Regions from separate parts of the Mitsuaria sp. TWR114 genome, predicted to be linked through region 2. Evidence: riboswitches for the same ligand, from Rfam matches in the RefSeq annotation. Region 2 holds a riboswitch; each other region holds the start of a gene.

Region 1 (4,207 bases), on a different contig from region 2:
CATGGTTGTTGGATCCAGATGAAGAATTCGGTGTTGCCGTCGCCACCGGTGACGGGGCTTTCGAACCAGCCCTTGACGACGAGGTCGCGCTTCTCGGCGGCGGCCACGGCCTGTTCCTTGACCACGGCGTACTGCGACTTGTCCTTGACGATGCCGTTCTTGTTCAAGGCCTTGGGGCCGAGCTCGAACTGCGGCTTGATCAGCAGCAGCGCCTGGCCTTGCGGCTTGAGCCAGCCGGCCACGTGCTTGATCGTGCCGATCATCGAGATGAAGCTCAGGTCGCCCACGACGAGGTCGAAAGGCTCGGCGGGCACATAGTCCTTCACGTGCATGCCTTCGAGGGCCGTCACGCGCGGGTCGGCCTTCAAGGTCTCGTGCAGCTGGCCGTGGCCGACGTCGATGCCGGTCACGTGCGCCGCGCCGGCCTTGAGCAGCACGTCGGTGAACCCGCCCGCGCTCTGGCCCATGTCCAGGGCCGAGAAACCGGCCACCGACACGCCGACCTTGGCCAGCGCACCCTCGAGCTTGAGCCCGCCGCGCGAGACGTAACGCAGTTCGGCATCGTTCGTCACGCGCATGGGGGTGGTCTCGGGCAGGTCCTCGCCGCACTTGCGCACGACGGTCCAGCCCTTGGGGCCTTCCCACTCGACCGCGCGTGCGTCGATCAGCCGCTGGGCAGCCGAGCGCGTGGGCGCCAGGCCAAGGGAAAGAAGCCGCTGATCAGCACGCATGGTCGGGTCTCGGTTCAGTCGACGGTCAGTCGATCAATAGCGGTAGGTGTCGGGCTTGTAGGGACCGGCCTTGCTGACGCCGATGTAGGCGGCCTGCTCGTCGGTCAGCTCGCTCAGCTGCGCGTTCAGCGTCTTGAGCTGCAGGCGCGCGACGTGCTCGTCCAGGTGCTTGGGCAGCACGTAGACCTGGCCCACGGCATAAGCGTCCTTGTGCGCGAACAGCTCGATCTGCGCGATGGTCTGGTTGGCGAAGCTCGAGGACATCACGTAGCTCGGGTGGCCGGTGCCGCAGCCCAGGTTCACGAGGCGGCCCTTGGCCAGCAGGATGATGCGCTTGCCGTCCGGGAAGATCACGTGGTCCACCTGCGGCTTGATCTCTTCCCACTCGTACTGCTCGAGCGAGGCGACGTCGATCTCGTTGTCGAAGTGACCGATGTTGCAGACGATCGCGTTGTGCTTCATCGCAGCCATGTGCTCGTGGCGGATCACGTTCTTGTTGCCGGTCGTGGTCACGAAGATGTCGGCCTTGTCGGCGGCGTATTCCATCGTCACGACGCGGAAGCCCTCCATCGCGGCCTGCAGCGCGCAGATCGGATCGATCTCGGTGACCCAGACCTGGGCCGACAGCGCGCGCATCGCCTGCGCCGAGCCCTTGCCCACGTCGCCGTAGCCGGCGATCACGGCGATCTTGCCGGCGACCATGACGTCGGTGGCGCGCTTGATGCCGTCCACCAGCGACTCGCGGCAGCCGTAGAGGTTGTCGAACTTGCTCTTGGTGACCGAGTCGTTGACGTTGATCGCGCGGAACAGCAGCGTGCCCTTGGCCGACATCTCCTTCAGGCGATGCACGCCGGTGGTCGTTTCCTCGGTCACGCCGATGATCTCGGCGCTCTTGCGGGTGTACCAGGTCGCGTCTTCGGCGATCTTCTTCCTGATCGCGGCGAACAGGATGCGCTCTTCCTCGCTACCCGGATTGGCCAGGACCGACAGGTCCTTCTCGGCCTTCTGGCCCAGGTGCATCAGCAGCGTCGCGTCGCCGCCGTCGTCCAGGATCATGTTGGGGCCTTCGCCCGCTTCGCCCTTGGCGCCGAACTCGAAGATGCGGTGGGTGTAGTCCCAGTAGTCTTCCAGCGTCTCGCCCTTGTAGGCGAAGACGGGGGTGCCGACGGCGACCAGCGCGGCGGCGGCGTGGTCCTGCGTCGAGAAGATGTTGCACGAGGCCCAGCGGACTTCGGCGCCCAGCGCCTGCAGCGTCTCGACCAGCACGGCGGTCTGGATCGTCATGTGCAGCGAGCCGGTGATGCGCGCGCCCTTGAGCGGCTGGGCCGCGGCGTATTCCTCACGGATCGCCATCAGCGCGGGCATCTCGCTCTCGGCGATCTTGATCTCCTTGCGGCCCCAGTCGGCCAGCGACAGGTCTTTGATCAGGTACTGGTCTTGGGCCAGCGGCTTCAGTTGGGCGTTCATGCGGACTCCTGCGAGGAAGGGCCGTCGACGCCAGCGATCAGGACATGGGGAGAAGTGGGGAGGGCACTTGCCGCTCGGTCCTCACCCGGCCTGCGAAGGGTCGACGGGTGAGCGCGGTTGCCATGGCCGCGGGCACGTCGCCGCGCGGCGGTTCCGAGCCTGGCCTCGATGGGATGGGAGGTCGCAACGCTCCTCGGAACAGGGCGCGATTGTAGACATGTTCCGTTCGACGGCTTGATGACAGCGTCACGGTCGGGGCCACAATCGCCCCTTATGCGAACGATCCCCCCGCTCAGCGACTGTCCCCGCGCGGCCTGGCTCCCCCTGCGCGGGGTGCTGACCGACATCGACGACACCCTGACGGCCGAGGGCGACATCGCCCCCGCCGCGCTGGCGGCCCTGCATCGGCTGCAGGGCGCCGGCGTCCCGGTCATCGCGATCACCGGCCGGCCCGCGGGCTGGAGCGCGCCCTTCGCGTTGGACCGGCCCCTGCGGGGGATCGTGGCGGAGAACGGCGGGGTGCTGCTGCACCGGGAGAACGACGCGCTGGTCACCGAGTTCGCCCAGGACGACGCGACGCGACGGGAGAACTTCGCGCGTCTGCAGGCCTGCGCGGGGGCGATCGTGGCGACGGTGCCGGGCGCCCAGCTGGCGCGCGACAGCGCGGGGCGGCTGACCGACATCGCGGTCGACCACAGCGAATTCACGCGGCTGGACGACGACGCGATCGCCGCCGTCTGCGACCTGATGCGCGCCCATGGGCTGGTGGCGACGGTGAGCTCGATCCACGTCAACGGCTGGATCGGGGAACACAGCAAGTGGACCGCCGCCCAGTGGGCGGTGAAGCGGCTGACCGGGCGAGCGTTCGATCCGCGGGAGTGGGTCTATGTCGGCGACTCGACGAATGACCAGCTGATGTTCGAGCGGGTGCCCCTGTCGGTGGGGGTGGCCAACATCGCGCGTTTCCTGCCGATGCTGGATCACCCGCCGGCCTACGTCACCGCCAGCGAGCGCGGCGACGGTTTCGCGGAAGTGGCCCGCGCCTTGCTGGCCGCGGCCGGCTGAGGGCGGGTCGGCGCGTCCTCGACGGCCGGGACGCGCGGCCGGGGCTGGCGCCCTTCGACCGGATCCCAGGCATGCCGCCCGACCAGCGCCGACACTCCCGGCCAGTCATGCCCGCGCGGCAGCACCCGCGCCAGGCTCGCATGGCTGACGCGTCCGCCGACGGCCACGAGCCGCTCCGCCACCTCGATGCGCCGGCGCCGCAGCCGCGGCAGCAGCCAGCGGTTGGTCGGGCGCTCGCGCAGCACGCTGGGATGCGGCATGCAGCGGTGCTCCGCCATCAGCAGGTGGCGCAGCAGCACCTCCAGTCCGAACGGGTCGAGGTGGCGCCAGTCGGTGCTCAGCCGCGCCAGCGCGAAGCGCAGGTTGGCCTGGGCGTCGGAACGCGCGACATGGAAACGGTTCTGGCCAGTCATGAACATCGGGGCCTCCGATCGGGGGAGATCGATGCGCCCGCGCGGCAAGCGCGGCGCCTGTCCTGGATGTCGGCGGGCGCGCGGGGGTTCTGAAGCCCGAGGATGTCCCCAAAAACGTCACGAAACGCAAACGCCCCTCGACCTGAGGGGGGCCTCGTCGGAGGGAGGCGAGACCCCCGAACGTGGACGGGGCCGCCGGAAAAAGCGAAGGGCCGCGCGAGGCGGCCCTTCCGGGTGGGGGTGAGGCGTCAGCCGGCCTCGGGGTGGCGGGCCTTCCAGGCGCGCATCGCTTGCCGGTAGCGGTCCATCGCCAGGTCGTGCAGGTCGAAGATGCACGGGTCGCAGCCGTTGCCGCAGCAGGCGTCGATGTCCGGCTGCACGGGCGGCTGGGGCATCGGGTCGTCGGCCTCGAGCGAGGCCGGCGCCGCGGCGGGGTCGGGCAGGGCGGTGGTCATGACCGGGAGGCTCCGCGAGGGCTTCGGCCCCCGCGGCGCACGCTCAGCGACGGACCGGCGGCGGTCCCGAGTGGGC
Region 2 (4,207 bases):
TTCGATGAGCCGCTGCAGCATGCGCTTGCCGTCGCTGAAGACGCGCTGGGCCTCGGCGCCGACGACCTCGTCCTTGAGGATGGCCGGGAACGGCCCCGCCAGGTCCCAGGTCTGGAAGAACGGGCCCCAGTCGATGCACTGCGCCAGTTCGGCCAGGTCGTAGTTGCGGAACTGGCGCCGGCCGATGAAGCGCGGCGCCGGCGGGGTGTAGGTCGTGAAGTCAGCGCGCTGCTTGTTCGCACGCGCCTGCGCCAGCGTCACCAGCGGCGTCTGCTTCTTATTGGCGTGCAGCTCGCGGACCTTCTCGTAATCGGACTTCAGCTCGTCGATGAAGCGCGTGGCGCGTTCATCGGACAGCAGGTCCGAGCACACGCCCACCGAGCGCGACGCGTCGGGCACGTAGACCACCGGCCCTTCGTAATGCGGCGAGATCTTGACCGCCGTGTGCACGCGGCTGGTCGTTGCGCCGCCGATCAGCAGCGGGATCTTCTTCACGCGGAAGTAGTCGTCGCGCTGCATCTCCGCGGCGACGTGCTGCATCTCCTCCAGGCTGGGCGTGATCAGGCCCGAGAGCCCGATGATGTCGGCGCCTTCGACCTTGGCCTTGGCGAGGATGTCCTGGCACGGGACCATCACGCCCATGTTCACGACCTCGAAGTTGTTGCACTGCAGGACCACCGTGACGATGTTCTTGCCGATGTCGTGCACGTCGCCCTTCACCGTGGCGATGACGATCTTGCCCTTGGAGCGGACGTCGGCGCCGGCGGCGGCGAGCTGGCGCTTCTCCTCCTCGATGTAGGGCACCAGGTGGGCCACCGCGGACTTCATCACCCGCGCGCTCTTGACCACCTGCGGCAGGAACATCTTGCCCGCGCCGAACAGGTCGCCGACCACATTCATGCCGGCCATCAGCGGGCCTTCGATCACGTGCAGCGGCCGGCCGCCCTTGGCGCGGATGCCCTGCCAGGCCTCCTCGGTGTCCTCGACGATGAAATCGGTGATGCCGTGGATCAGCGCATGCGACAGCCGCGCGTCGACGTCGCCCGCGCGCCAGGCCAGCTTGGCGCTGTCGTCCTTGGCCGCGCCCTTGACCGACTCGGCCACCTCGAGCAGCCGCTCGGTTGCGTCCTCGCGGCGGTTCAGCACCACGTCCTCGACGCGCTCGCGCAGGTCGGCGGGGATCTCGTCATAGACGCCGACCATGCCGGCGTTGACGATGCCCATGTCCATCCCCGCCTGGATCGCGTGGTACAGGAAGACCGTGTGGATGGCCTCCCGCACCGGCTCGTTGCCGCGGAAGCTGAAGGACACGTTGGACACGCCGCCGCTGACCTTCGCTCCGGGCAGGTTCGCTTTGATCCAGCGCGTGGCCTCGATGAAGTCGACCGCGTAGTTGTTGTGCTCCTCGATGCCGGTGGCGATCGCGAAGATGTTGGGGTCGAAGATGATGTCCTCGGGCGGGAAGCCGATCTCGTCGACCAGCAGCCGGTAGGCGCGCTCGCAGATCTGGATCTTGCGTTCGTAGGTATCGGCCTGGCCGGTCTCGTCGAAGGCCATCACCACGGTGGCCGCGCCATAGCGGCGGATCAGCTTGGCCTGGCGGCGGAACTCGGTCTCGCCCTCCTTCAGCGAGATCGAGTTGACGATGCCCTTGCCCTGGATGCACTTGAGCCCGGCCTCGATCACCTCCCACTTGGACGAGTCGATCATGATCGGCACGCGCGCGATCTCGGGCTCGGAGGCGATCAGGTTGAGGAAGCGCACCATCGCGGCCTTGCTGTCCAGCATGGCCTCGTCCATGTTGATGTCGATGACCTGGGCGCCGTTCTCGACCTGCTGGCGGGCGACGCTCAGCGCCTGCTCGAAATCGCCATTCAGGATCATCCGCGCGAAGGCCTTGGAGCCGGTGACGTTGGTGCGTTCGCCCACGTTGACGAACAGCGTGCCGGCGCCGATGGCCACCGGCTCCAGGCCGGAGAGCTTCATCGGGGGGACGGCGGCGCGGCCCGGAGCGGTGCTGGCGTCGGAAGCGTCGGAAGCGGGAGGGAGGGCGGACATGGCGGCGGCGCTCTTCGAGGCTGGAGGAAGCTGGATCGAGACGGGGCCGCGCAACTCACCGCAACCCCGCGCGGGGCGGGACGGTGAGCGTCGTTGTTCAGCGGGGTCCCGGGGTCCGACCGCGCCGTTCCGAGCCTGGCGGGCGCCCGGATGACGGGACCTGTCGCAACGCTCCTCGGAAACCACCGCCGCCCCGATGCCGCGAATGCGGCATTGCTGGCAGCGGAAACGGCGTGCATTCTACCGGTCCGGCCCTGCTTTGTTCGTGCCGGAATGCCTGCCGAAGCCTCGCGCGGACCTATGCTCGCCCGCAGCGTGCCGCGGTGGAGGGAACCGGCGCAGGCACGGCGACATCCGACAACGACAACAACGAGGAGGCGACGTCCGGTCGCCGGGAAGGCCACGTGGATCTGGTCCAACTTCCTTCAAACAGCCTGCGCGTGGGACAGGTGCTGACCTTCTCGCTGCGCGACGCGGCGGGGCACCTGCTGTTCGCCGCCGGGCATCCGCTGCCCGACACGCCGCAGGTGCGCGAGCTGCTGGCGCGCGGGCCCTGGGTCCAGGCGCACGAGACGCGCGAATACCAGCGCGCCCTGGCCCACAAGCTCGACACGATGATGCTGCAGGGGGCCTCGCTGTCCGCGCTGGCCAATGCCAAGGCCGAGTACAAGCCCACGCGGCCCATGCCCCTGCCGGCGGCGACGGGGCCGGCGCACACCGCCATCTGGGCCGATTTGCAGTGGCATGCGCAGCAGGTGCTGCGCGATCCGCATCGGCCGGACTTCCTCCTGCGCCTGGCGCAGCTGCTGGACACGGTGCTGTCGCGCCTGACGCAGCAGCCCGATGCCTCGCTGGCGATGCTGGTGCACGACGCCGGCCAGGAGCCGCTGCAGTACAGCGCGCGGCATGCGCTGCTGTCGCTGGTGCTGGCGGAGATGACGACCCGCCAGCTCGGCTGGAGCGAGGGCCGCCGGCGCACGCTGGGCCTGGCGGCGCTGACGATGAACCTGGACAGCGCCGCCCAGCAGGACCAGCATGCGCTGCGGCCGGAGGCGCTGGCCCAGGCGCAGCGCGAGGCCCTGGCCGGCCATGGCGACCGCGCGGCGGCCACGCTGCAAGGGATCGGGGTCGACGACGAGGCCTGGCTCGCCGCGGTCCGCCTGCATCACGACGCCGGGCCGGGCCCGCTGGCCGGCCGCGCGGACGGCGAGTTGATGGCGCGCCTGCTGCGCCGCATCGACGTCTATGGCGCGCGATTGAGCCCGCGACGCAACCGCCGGGCGCTGTCGGCGGCGCAGGCCGCGCGGGCGGTCTACCTGGACGAGCTGCAGCAGCCCGACGAGGCGGGCGCCGCGCTGATCAAGGCGATCGGCCTCTATCCGCCGGGCTCGCTGGTCCGGCTGGCCAATGGCGAGGAGGGCATGGTGCTCAAGCGCGGGCACAGCGCGAGCGAACCGCTGGTGGCGGCGCTGATCGGCCGCAGCGGCTCGCCGCTGACCGTGCCGGTGCTGCGCGACACGCGCTTGCCGGCGCAGGCGATCTCGGCCAGTCTGGCGCCGCATGAAGTCCGGCTGCGCGTCCACATGGACGCGATGCTCAAGCTCTATTGAGGTGGACTGCCCTGGCCGCTGCCCCGCCGGCCCTCACCCCCGCCCTCTCCCGCGAAGTGGGAGAGGGAGAGGGAGGGATCAGACGCCTTCAGTGATCAGTCCGCTGAACAGCTTGCTGCCCCACGGGCGCGGCCGGTAGGCGGCGACCTTCTGCGCGATCGCGCGGATGTGGTCGGGCGTCGTGCCGCAGCAGCCGCCGGCGATGTTCAGGAAGCCGGCCGCGGCGAACTCGCCCACCAGCCGGCCGGTGACGTCCGGCGTCTCGTCGAAGCCGGTGTCGCTCATCGGGTTGGGCAGGCCGGCATTCGGGTAGCAGGAGATCGGCGTGTCGCCGGCCGCCTTGGACAGTTCCTCGATGTAGGGCCGCATCAGCGCCGCGCCGAGCGCACAGTTCAGGCCGATCGCCAGCGGCAGCGCGTGGCGCACCGAGTGCCAGAACGCCGTCACCGTCTGACCCGACAGGATGCGGCCCGACGCGTCGGTCACCGTGCCGGAGATGATCACCGGCAGGCGCTCACCGGTGTCCTCCATCAGCTGGT
Region 3 (4,207 bases), on a different contig from region 2:
CCTGTCGGGTCAGACGGTGACGGCGTTCTGGCACTCGGTGCGCCACGCGCTGCCGCTGGCGATCGGCCTGAACTGTGCGCTCGGCGCGGCGCTGATGCGGCCCTACATCGAGGAACTGTCCAAGGCGGCCGGCGACACGCCGATCTCCTGCTACCCGAATGCCGGCCTGCCCAACCCGATGAGCGACACCGGCTTCGACGAGACGCCGGACGTCACCGGCCGGCTGGTGGGCGAGTTCGCCGCGGCCGGCTTCCTGAACATCGCCGGCGGCTGCTGCGGCACGACGCCCGACCACATCCGCGCGATCGCGCAGAAGGTCGCCGCCTACCGGCCGCGCCCGTGGGGCAGCAAGCTGTTCAGCGGACTGATCACTGAAGGCGTCTGATCCCTCCCTCTCCCTCTCCCACTTCGCGGGAGAGGGCGGGGGTGAGGGCCGGCGGGGCAGCGGCCAGGGCAGTCCACCTCAATAGAGCTTGAGCATCGCGTCCATGTGGACGCGCAGCCGGACTTCATGCGGCGCCAGACTGGCCGAGATCGCCTGCGCCGGCAAGCGCGTGTCGCGCAGCACCGGCACGGTCAGCGGCGAGCCGCTGCGGCCGATCAGCGCCGCCACCAGCGGTTCGCTCGCGCTGTGCCCGCGCTTGAGCACCATGCCCTCCTCGCCATTGGCCAGCCGGACCAGCGAGCCCGGCGGATAGAGGCCGATCGCCTTGATCAGCGCGGCGCCCGCCTCGTCGGGCTGCTGCAGCTCGTCCAGGTAGACCGCCCGCGCGGCCTGCGCCGCCGACAGCGCCCGGCGGTTGCGTCGCGGGCTCAATCGCGCGCCATAGACGTCGATGCGGCGCAGCAGGCGCGCCATCAACTCGCCGTCCGCACGGCCGGCCAGCGGGCCCGGCCCGGCGTCGTGATGCAGGCGGACCGCGGCGAGCCAGGCCTCGTCGTCGACCCCGATCCCTTGCAGCGTGGCCGCCGCGCGGTCGCCATGGCCGGCCAGGGCCTCGCGCTGCGCCTGGGCCAGCGCCTCCGGCCGCAGCGCATGCTGGTCCTGCTGGGCGGCGCTGTCCAGGTTCATCGTCAGCGCCGCCAGGCCCAGCGTGCGCCGGCGGCCCTCGCTCCAGCCGAGCTGGCGGGTCGTCATCTCCGCCAGCACCAGCGACAGCAGCGCATGCCGCGCGCTGTACTGCAGCGGCTCCTGGCCGGCGTCGTGCACCAGCATCGCCAGCGAGGCATCGGGCTGCTGCGTCAGGCGCGACAGCACCGTGTCCAGCAGCTGCGCCAGGCGCAGGAGGAAGTCCGGCCGATGCGGATCGCGCAGCACCTGCTGCGCATGCCACTGCAAATCGGCCCAGATGGCGGTGTGCGCCGGCCCCGTCGCCGCCGGCAGGGGCATGGGCCGCGTGGGCTTGTACTCGGCCTTGGCATTGGCCAGCGCGGACAGCGAGGCCCCCTGCAGCATCATCGTGTCGAGCTTGTGGGCCAGGGCGCGCTGGTATTCGCGCGTCTCGTGCGCCTGGACCCAGGGCCCGCGCGCCAGCAGCTCGCGCACCTGCGGCGTGTCGGGCAGCGGATGCCCGGCGGCGAACAGCAGGTGCCCCGCCGCGTCGCGCAGCGAGAAGGTCAGCACCTGTCCCACGCGCAGGCTGTTTGAAGGAAGTTGGACCAGATCCACGTGGCCTTCCCGGCGACCGGACGTCGCCTCCTCGTTGTTGTCGTTGTCGGATGTCGCCGTGCCTGCGCCGGTTCCCTCCACCGCGGCACGCTGCGGGCGAGCATAGGTCCGCGCGAGGCTTCGGCAGGCATTCCGGCACGAACAAAGCAGGGCCGGACCGGTAGAATGCACGCCGTTTCCGCTGCCAGCAATGCCGCATTCGCGGCATCGGGGCGGCGGTGGTTTCCGAGGAGCGTTGCGACAGGTCCCGTCATCCGGGCGCCCGCCAGGCTCGGAACGGCGCGGTCGGACCCCGGGACCCCGCTGAACAACGACGCTCACCGTCCCGCCCCGCGCGGGGTTGCGGTGAGTTGCGCGGCCCCGTCTCGATCCAGCTTCCTCCAGCCTCGAAGAGCGCCGCCGCCATGTCCGCCCTCCCTCCCGCTTCCGACGCTTCCGACGCCAGCACCGCTCCGGGCCGCGCCGCCGTCCCCCCGATGAAGCTCTCCGGCCTGGAGCCGGTGGCCATCGGCGCCGGCACGCTGTTCGTCAACGTGGGCGAACGCACCAACGTCACCGGCTCCAAGGCCTTCGCGCGGATGATCCTGAATGGCGATTTCGAGCAGGCGCTGAGCGTCGCCCGCCAGCAGGTCGAGAACGGCGCCCAGGTCATCGACATCAACATGGACGAGGCCATGCTGGACAGCAAGGCCGCGATGGTGCGCTTCCTCAACCTGATCGCCTCCGAGCCCGAGATCGCGCGCGTGCCGATCATGATCGACTCGTCCAAGTGGGAGGTGATCGAGGCCGGGCTCAAGTGCATCCAGGGCAAGGGCATCGTCAACTCGATCTCGCTGAAGGAGGGCGAGACCGAGTTCCGCCGCCAGGCCAAGCTGATCCGCCGCTATGGCGCGGCCACCGTGGTGATGGCCTTCGACGAGACCGGCCAGGCCGATACCTACGAACGCAAGATCCAGATCTGCGAGCGCGCCTACCGGCTGCTGGTCGACGAGATCGGCTTCCCGCCCGAGGACATCATCTTCGACCCCAACATCTTCGCGATCGCCACCGGCATCGAGGAGCACAACAACTACGCGGTCGACTTCATCGAGGCCACGCGCTGGATCAAAGCGAACCTGCCCGGAGCGAAGGTCAGCGGCGGCGTGTCCAACGTGTCCTTCAGCTTCCGCGGCAACGAGCCGGTGCGGGAGGCCATCCACACGGTCTTCCTGTACCACGCGATCCAGGCGGGGATGGACATGGGCATCGTCAACGCCGGCATGGTCGGCGTCTATGACGAGATCCCCGCCGACCTGCGCGAGCGCGTCGAGGACGTGGTGCTGAACCGCCGCGAGGACGCAACCGAGCGGCTGCTCGAGGTGGCCGAGTCGGTCAAGGGCGCGGCCAAGGACGACAGCGCCAAGCTGGCCTGGCGCGCGGGCGACGTCGACGCGCGGCTGTCGCATGCGCTGATCCACGGCATCACCGATTTCATCGTCGAGGACACCGAGGAGGCCTGGCAGGGCATCCGCGCCAAGGGCGGCCGGCCGCTGCACGTGATCGAAGGCCCGCTGATGGCCGGCATGAATGTGGTCGGCGACCTGTTCGGCGCGGGCAAGATGTTCCTGCCGCAGGTGGTCAAGAGCGCGCGGGTGATGAAGTCCGCGGTGGCCCACCTGGTGCCCTACATCGAGGAGGAGAAGCGCCAGCTCGCCGCCGCCGGCGCCGACGTCCGCTCCAAGGGCAAGATCGTCATCGCCACGGTGAAGGGCGACGTGCACGACATCGGCAAGAACATCGTCACGGTGGTCCTGCAGTGCAACAACTTCGAGGTCGTGAACATGGGCGTGATGGTCCCGTGCCAGGACATCCTCGCCAAGGCCAAGGTCGAAGGCGCCGACATCATCGGGCTCTCGGGCCTGATCACGCCCAGCCTGGAGGAGATGCAGCACGTCGCCGCGGAGATGCAGCGCGACGACTACTTCCGCGTGAAGAAGATCCCGCTGCTGATCGGCGGCGCAACGACCAGCCGCGTGCACACGGCGGTCAAGATCTCGCCGCATTACGAAGGGCCGGTGGTCTACGTGCCCGACGCGTCGCGCTCGGTGGGCGTGTGCTCGGACCTGCTGTCCGATGAACGCGCCACGCGCTTCATCGACGAGCTGAAGTCCGATTACGAGAAGGTCCGCGAGCTGCACGCCAATAAGAAGCAGACGCCGCTGGTGACGCTGGCGCAGGCGCGTGCGAACAAGCAGCGCGCTGACTTCACGACCTACACCCCGCCGGCGCCGCGCTTCATCGGCCGGCGCCAGTTCCGCAACTACGACCTGGCCGAACTGGCGCAGTGCATCGACTGGGGCCCGTTCTTCCAGACCTGGGACCTGGCGGGGCCGTTCCCGGCCATCCTCAAGGACGAGGTCGTCGGCGCCGAGGCCCAGCGCGTCTTCAGCGACGGCAAGCGCATGCTGCAGCGGCTCATCGAAGGCCGCTGGCTGACCGCCAATGGCGTGCTGGGCCTGTACCCGGCCGCGCAGGTCAACGACGACGACATCGAGATCT
Region 4 (4,207 bases), on a different contig from region 2:
ATCCTGGCTGGCGACGCCGTCTCCTTGGAGATGTCGCCCTACGACCTGACCAAGGGCCGGATCACCTTCCGTCACCTGCAGCGCTCGGCCCACTCGGGACCGCCGCCGGTCCGTCGCTGAGCGTGCGCCGCGGGGGCCGAAGCCCTCGCGGAGCCTCCCGGTCATGACCACCGCCCTGCCCGACCCCGCCGCGGCGCCGGCCTCGCTCGAGGCCGACGACCCGATGCCCCAGCCGCCCGTGCAGCCGGACATCGACGCCTGCTGCGGCAACGGCTGCGACCCGTGCATCTTCGACCTGCACGACCTGGCGATGGACCGCTACCGGCAAGCGATGCGCGCCTGGAAGGCCCGCCACCCCGAGGCCGGCTGACGCCTCACCCCCACCCGGAAGGGCCGCCTCGCGCGGCCCTTCGCTTTTTCCGGCGGCCCCGTCCACGTTCGGGGGTCTCGCCTCCCTCCGACGAGGCCCCCCTCAGGTCGAGGGGCGTTTGCGTTTCGTGACGTTTTTGGGGACATCCTCGGGCTTCAGAACCCCCGCGCGCCCGCCGACATCCAGGACAGGCGCCGCGCTTGCCGCGCGGGCGCATCGATCTCCCCCGATCGGAGGCCCCGATGTTCATGACTGGCCAGAACCGTTTCCATGTCGCGCGTTCCGACGCCCAGGCCAACCTGCGCTTCGCGCTGGCGCGGCTGAGCACCGACTGGCGCCACCTCGACCCGTTCGGACTGGAGGTGCTGCTGCGCCACCTGCTGATGGCGGAGCACCGCTGCATGCCGCATCCCAGCGTGCTGCGCGAGCGCCCGACCAACCGCTGGCTGCTGCCGCGGCTGCGGCGCCGGCGCATCGAGGTGGCGGAGCGGCTCGTGGCCGTCGGCGGACGCGTCAGCCATGCGAGCCTGGCGCGGGTGCTGCCGCGCGGGCATGACTGGCCGGGAGTGTCGGCGCTGGTCGGGCGGCATGCCTGGGATCCGGTCGAAGGGCGCCAGCCCCGGCCGCGCGTCCCGGCCGTCGAGGACGCGCCGACCCGCCCTCAGCCGGCCGCGGCCAGCAAGGCGCGGGCCACTTCCGCGAAACCGTCGCCGCGCTCGCTGGCGGTGACGTAGGCCGGCGGGTGATCCAGCATCGGCAGGAAACGCGCGATGTTGGCCACCCCCACCGACAGGGGCACCCGCTCGAACATCAGCTGGTCATTCGTCGAGTCGCCGACATAGACCCACTCCCGCGGATCGAACGCTCGCCCGGTCAGCCGCTTCACCGCCCACTGGGCGGCGGTCCACTTGCTGTGTTCCCCGATCCAGCCGTTGACGTGGATCGAGCTCACCGTCGCCACCAGCCCATGGGCGCGCATCAGGTCGCAGACGGCGGCGATCGCGTCGTCGTCCAGCCGCGTGAATTCGCTGTGGTCGACCGCGATGTCGGTCAGCCGCCCCGCGCTGTCGCGCGCCAGCTGGGCGCCCGGCACCGTCGCCACGATCGCCCCCGCGCAGGCCTGCAGACGCGCGAAGTTCTCCCGTCGCGTCGCGTCGTCCTGGGCGAACTCGGTGACCAGCGCGTCGTTCTCCCGGTGCAGCAGCACCCCGCCGTTCTCCGCCACGATCCCCCGCAGGGGCCGGTCCAACGCGAAGGGCGCGCTCCAGCCCGCGGGCCGGCCGGTGATCGCGATGACCGGGACGCCGGCGCCCTGCAGCCGATGCAGGGCCGCCAGCGCGGCGGGGGCGATGTCGCCCTCGGCCGTCAGGGTGTCGTCGATGTCGGTCAGCACCCCGCGCAGGGGGAGCCAGGCCGCGCGGGGACAGTCGCTGAGCGGGGGGATCGTTCGCATAAGGGGCGATTGTGGCCCCGACCGTGACGCTGTCATCAAGCCGTCGAACGGAACATGTCTACAATCGCGCCCTGTTCCGAGGAGCGTTGCGACCTCCCATCCCATCGAGGCCAGGCTCGGAACCGCCGCGCGGCGACGTGCCCGCGGCCATGGCAACCGCGCTCACCCGTCGACCCTTCGCAGGCCGGGTGAGGACCGAGCGGCAAGTGCCCTCCCCACTTCTCCCCATGTCCTGATCGCTGGCGTCGACGGCCCTTCCTCGCAGGAGTCCGCATGAACGCCCAACTGAAGCCGCTGGCCCAAGACCAGTACCTGATCAAAGACCTGTCGCTGGCCGACTGGGGCCGCAAGGAGATCAAGATCGCCGAGAGCGAGATGCCCGCGCTGATGGCGATCCGTGAGGAATACGCCGCGGCCCAGCCGCTCAAGGGCGCGCGCATCACCGGCTCGCTGCACATGACGATCCAGACCGCCGTGCTGGTCGAGACGCTGCAGGCGCTGGGCGCCGAAGTCCGCTGGGCCTCGTGCAACATCTTCTCGACGCAGGACCACGCCGCCGCCGCGCTGGTCGCCGTCGGCACCCCCGTCTTCGCCTACAAGGGCGAGACGCTGGAAGACTACTGGGACTACACCCACCGCATCTTCGAGTTCGGCGCCAAGGGCGAAGCGGGCGAAGGCCCCAACATGATCCTGGACGACGGCGGCGACGCGACGCTGCTGATGCACCTGGGCCAGAAGGCCGAGAAGGACCTGTCGGTCCTGGCCAATCCGGGTAGCGAGGAAGAGCGCATCCTGTTCGCCGCGATCAGGAAGAAGATCGCCGAAGACGCGACCTGGTACACCCGCAAGAGCGCCGAGATCATCGGCGTGACCGAGGAAACGACCACCGGCGTGCATCGCCTGAAGGAGATGTCGGCCAAGGGCACGCTGCTGTTCCGCGCGATCAACGTCAACGACTCGGTCACCAAGAGCAAGTTCGACAACCTCTACGGCTGCCGCGAGTCGCTGGTGGACGGCATCAAGCGCGCCACCGACGTCATGGTCGCCGGCAAGATCGCCGTGATCGCCGGCTACGGCGACGTGGGCAAGGGCTCGGCGCAGGCGATGCGCGCGCTGTCGGCCCAGGTCTGGGTCACCGAGATCGATCCGATCTGCGCGCTGCAGGCCGCGATGGAGGGCTTCCGCGTCGTGACGATGGAATACGCCGCCGACAAGGCCGACATCTTCGTGACCACGACCGGCAACAAGAACGTGATCCGCCACGAGCACATGGCTGCGATGAAGCACAACGCGATCGTCTGCAACATCGGTCACTTCGACAACGAGATCGACGTCGCCTCGCTCGAGCAGTACGAGTGGGAAGAGATCAAGCCGCAGGTGGACCACGTGATCTTCCCGGACGGCAAGCGCATCATCCTGCTGGCCAAGGGCCGCCTCGTGAACCTGGGCTGCGGCACCGGCCACCCGAGCTACGTGATGTCCTCGAGCTTCGCCAACCAGACCATCGCGCAGATCGAGCTGTTCGCGCACAAGGACGCTTATGCCGTGGGCCAGGTCTACGTGCTGCCCAAGCACCTGGACGAGCACGTCGCGCGCCTGCAGCTCAAGACGCTGAACGCGCAGCTGAGCGAGCTGACCGACGAGCAGGCCGCCTACATCGGCGTCAGCAAGGCCGGTCCCTACAAGCCCGACACCTACCGCTATTGATCGACTGACCGTCGACTGAACCGAGACCCGACCATGCGTGCTGATCAGCGGCTTCTTTCCCTTGGCCTGGCGCCCACGCGCTCGGCTGCCCAGCGGCTGATCGACGCACGCGCGGTCGAGTGGGAAGGCCCCAAGGGCTGGACCGTCGTGCGCAAGTGCGGCGAGGACCTGCCCGAGACCACCCCCATGCGCGTGACGAACGATGCCGAACTGCGTTACGTCTCGCGCGGCGGGCTCAAGCTCGAGGGTGCGCTGGCCAAGGTCGGCGTGTCGGTGGCCGGTTTCTCGGCCCTGGACATGGGCCAGAGCGCGGGCGGGTTCACCGACGTGCTGCTCAAGGCCGGCGCGGCGCACGTGACCGGCATCGACGTCGGCCACGGCCAGCTGCACGAGACCTTGAAGGCCGACCCGCGCGTGACGGCCCTCGAAGGCATGCACGTGAAGGACTATGTGCCCGCCGAGCCTTTCGACCTCGTCGTGGGCGACCTGAGCTTCATCTCGATGATCGGCACGATCAAGCACGTGGCCGGCTGGCTCAAGCCGCAAGGCCAGGCGCTGCTGCTGATCAAGCCGCAGTTCGAGCTCGGCCCCAAGGCCTTGAACAAGAACGGCATCGTCAAGGACAAGTCGCAGTACGCCGTGGTCAAGGAACAGGCCGTGGCCGCCGCCGAGAAGCG

What was found. Region 2 has a riboswitch for S-adenosylhomocysteine ahead of metH (methionine synthase). Riboswitches for the same ligand answer to the same signal wherever they lie in the genome.
Region 1: another riboswitch for S-adenosylhomocysteine. It lies ahead of ahcY (adenosylhomocysteinase); the one in region 2 lies ahead of metH (methionine synthase).
Region 3: another riboswitch for S-adenosylhomocysteine. It lies ahead of metH (methionine synthase); the one in region 2 lies ahead of metH (methionine synthase).
Region 4: another riboswitch for S-adenosylhomocysteine. It lies ahead of ahcY (adenosylhomocysteinase); the one in region 2 lies ahead of metH (methionine synthase).

What each region holds. Positions count from the first base shown of each region.
Region 1 is NZ_VOSR01000064.1:4,711-8,917, reverse strand. Features, by position in the region: gene FUT87_RS03750 (TlyA family RNA methyltransferase) at 1-731, opposite strand, end outside; gene metF (methylenetetrahydrofolate reductase [NAD(P)H]) at 1-3, opposite strand, end outside; gene ahcY (adenosylhomocysteinase) at 765-2,198, opposite strand; S-adenosyl-L-homocysteine riboswitch at 2,301-2,399, opposite strand; gene FUT87_RS03740 (HAD family hydrolase) at 2,472-3,263, shown strand; gene FUT87_RS03735 (hypothetical protein) at 3,191-3,682, opposite strand; gene FUT87_RS03730 (oxidoreductase-like domain-containing protein) at 3,925-4,131, opposite strand; gene infA (translation initiation factor IF-1) at 4,175-4,207, opposite strand, start outside.
Region 2 is NZ_VOSR01001101.1:4,678-8,884, forward strand. Features, by position in the region: gene metH (methionine synthase) at 1-1,986, opposite strand, end outside; S-adenosyl-L-homocysteine riboswitch at 2,137-2,241, opposite strand; gene FUT87_RS27775 (HD-GYP domain-containing protein) at 2,463-3,668, shown strand; gene FUT87_RS27780 (homocysteine S-methyltransferase family protein) at 3,747-4,207, opposite strand, start outside.
Region 3 is NZ_VOSR01000541.1:705-4,911, forward strand. Features, by position in the region: gene FUT87_RS18825 (homocysteine S-methyltransferase family protein) at 1-385, shown strand, start outside; gene FUT87_RS18830 (HD-GYP domain-containing protein) at 464-1,669, opposite strand; S-adenosyl-L-homocysteine riboswitch at 1,891-1,995, shown strand; gene metH (methionine synthase) at 2,146-4,207, shown strand, end outside.
Region 4 is NZ_VOSR01000022.1:2,458-6,664, forward strand. Features, by position in the region: gene infA (translation initiation factor IF-1) at 1-120, shown strand, start outside; gene FUT87_RS01230 (oxidoreductase-like domain-containing protein) at 164-370, shown strand; gene FUT87_RS01235 (hypothetical protein) at 613-1,104, shown strand; gene FUT87_RS01240 (HAD family hydrolase) at 1,032-1,823, opposite strand; S-adenosyl-L-homocysteine riboswitch at 1,896-1,994, shown strand; gene ahcY (adenosylhomocysteinase) at 2,097-3,530, shown strand; gene FUT87_RS01250 (TlyA family RNA methyltransferase) at 3,564-4,207, shown strand, end outside.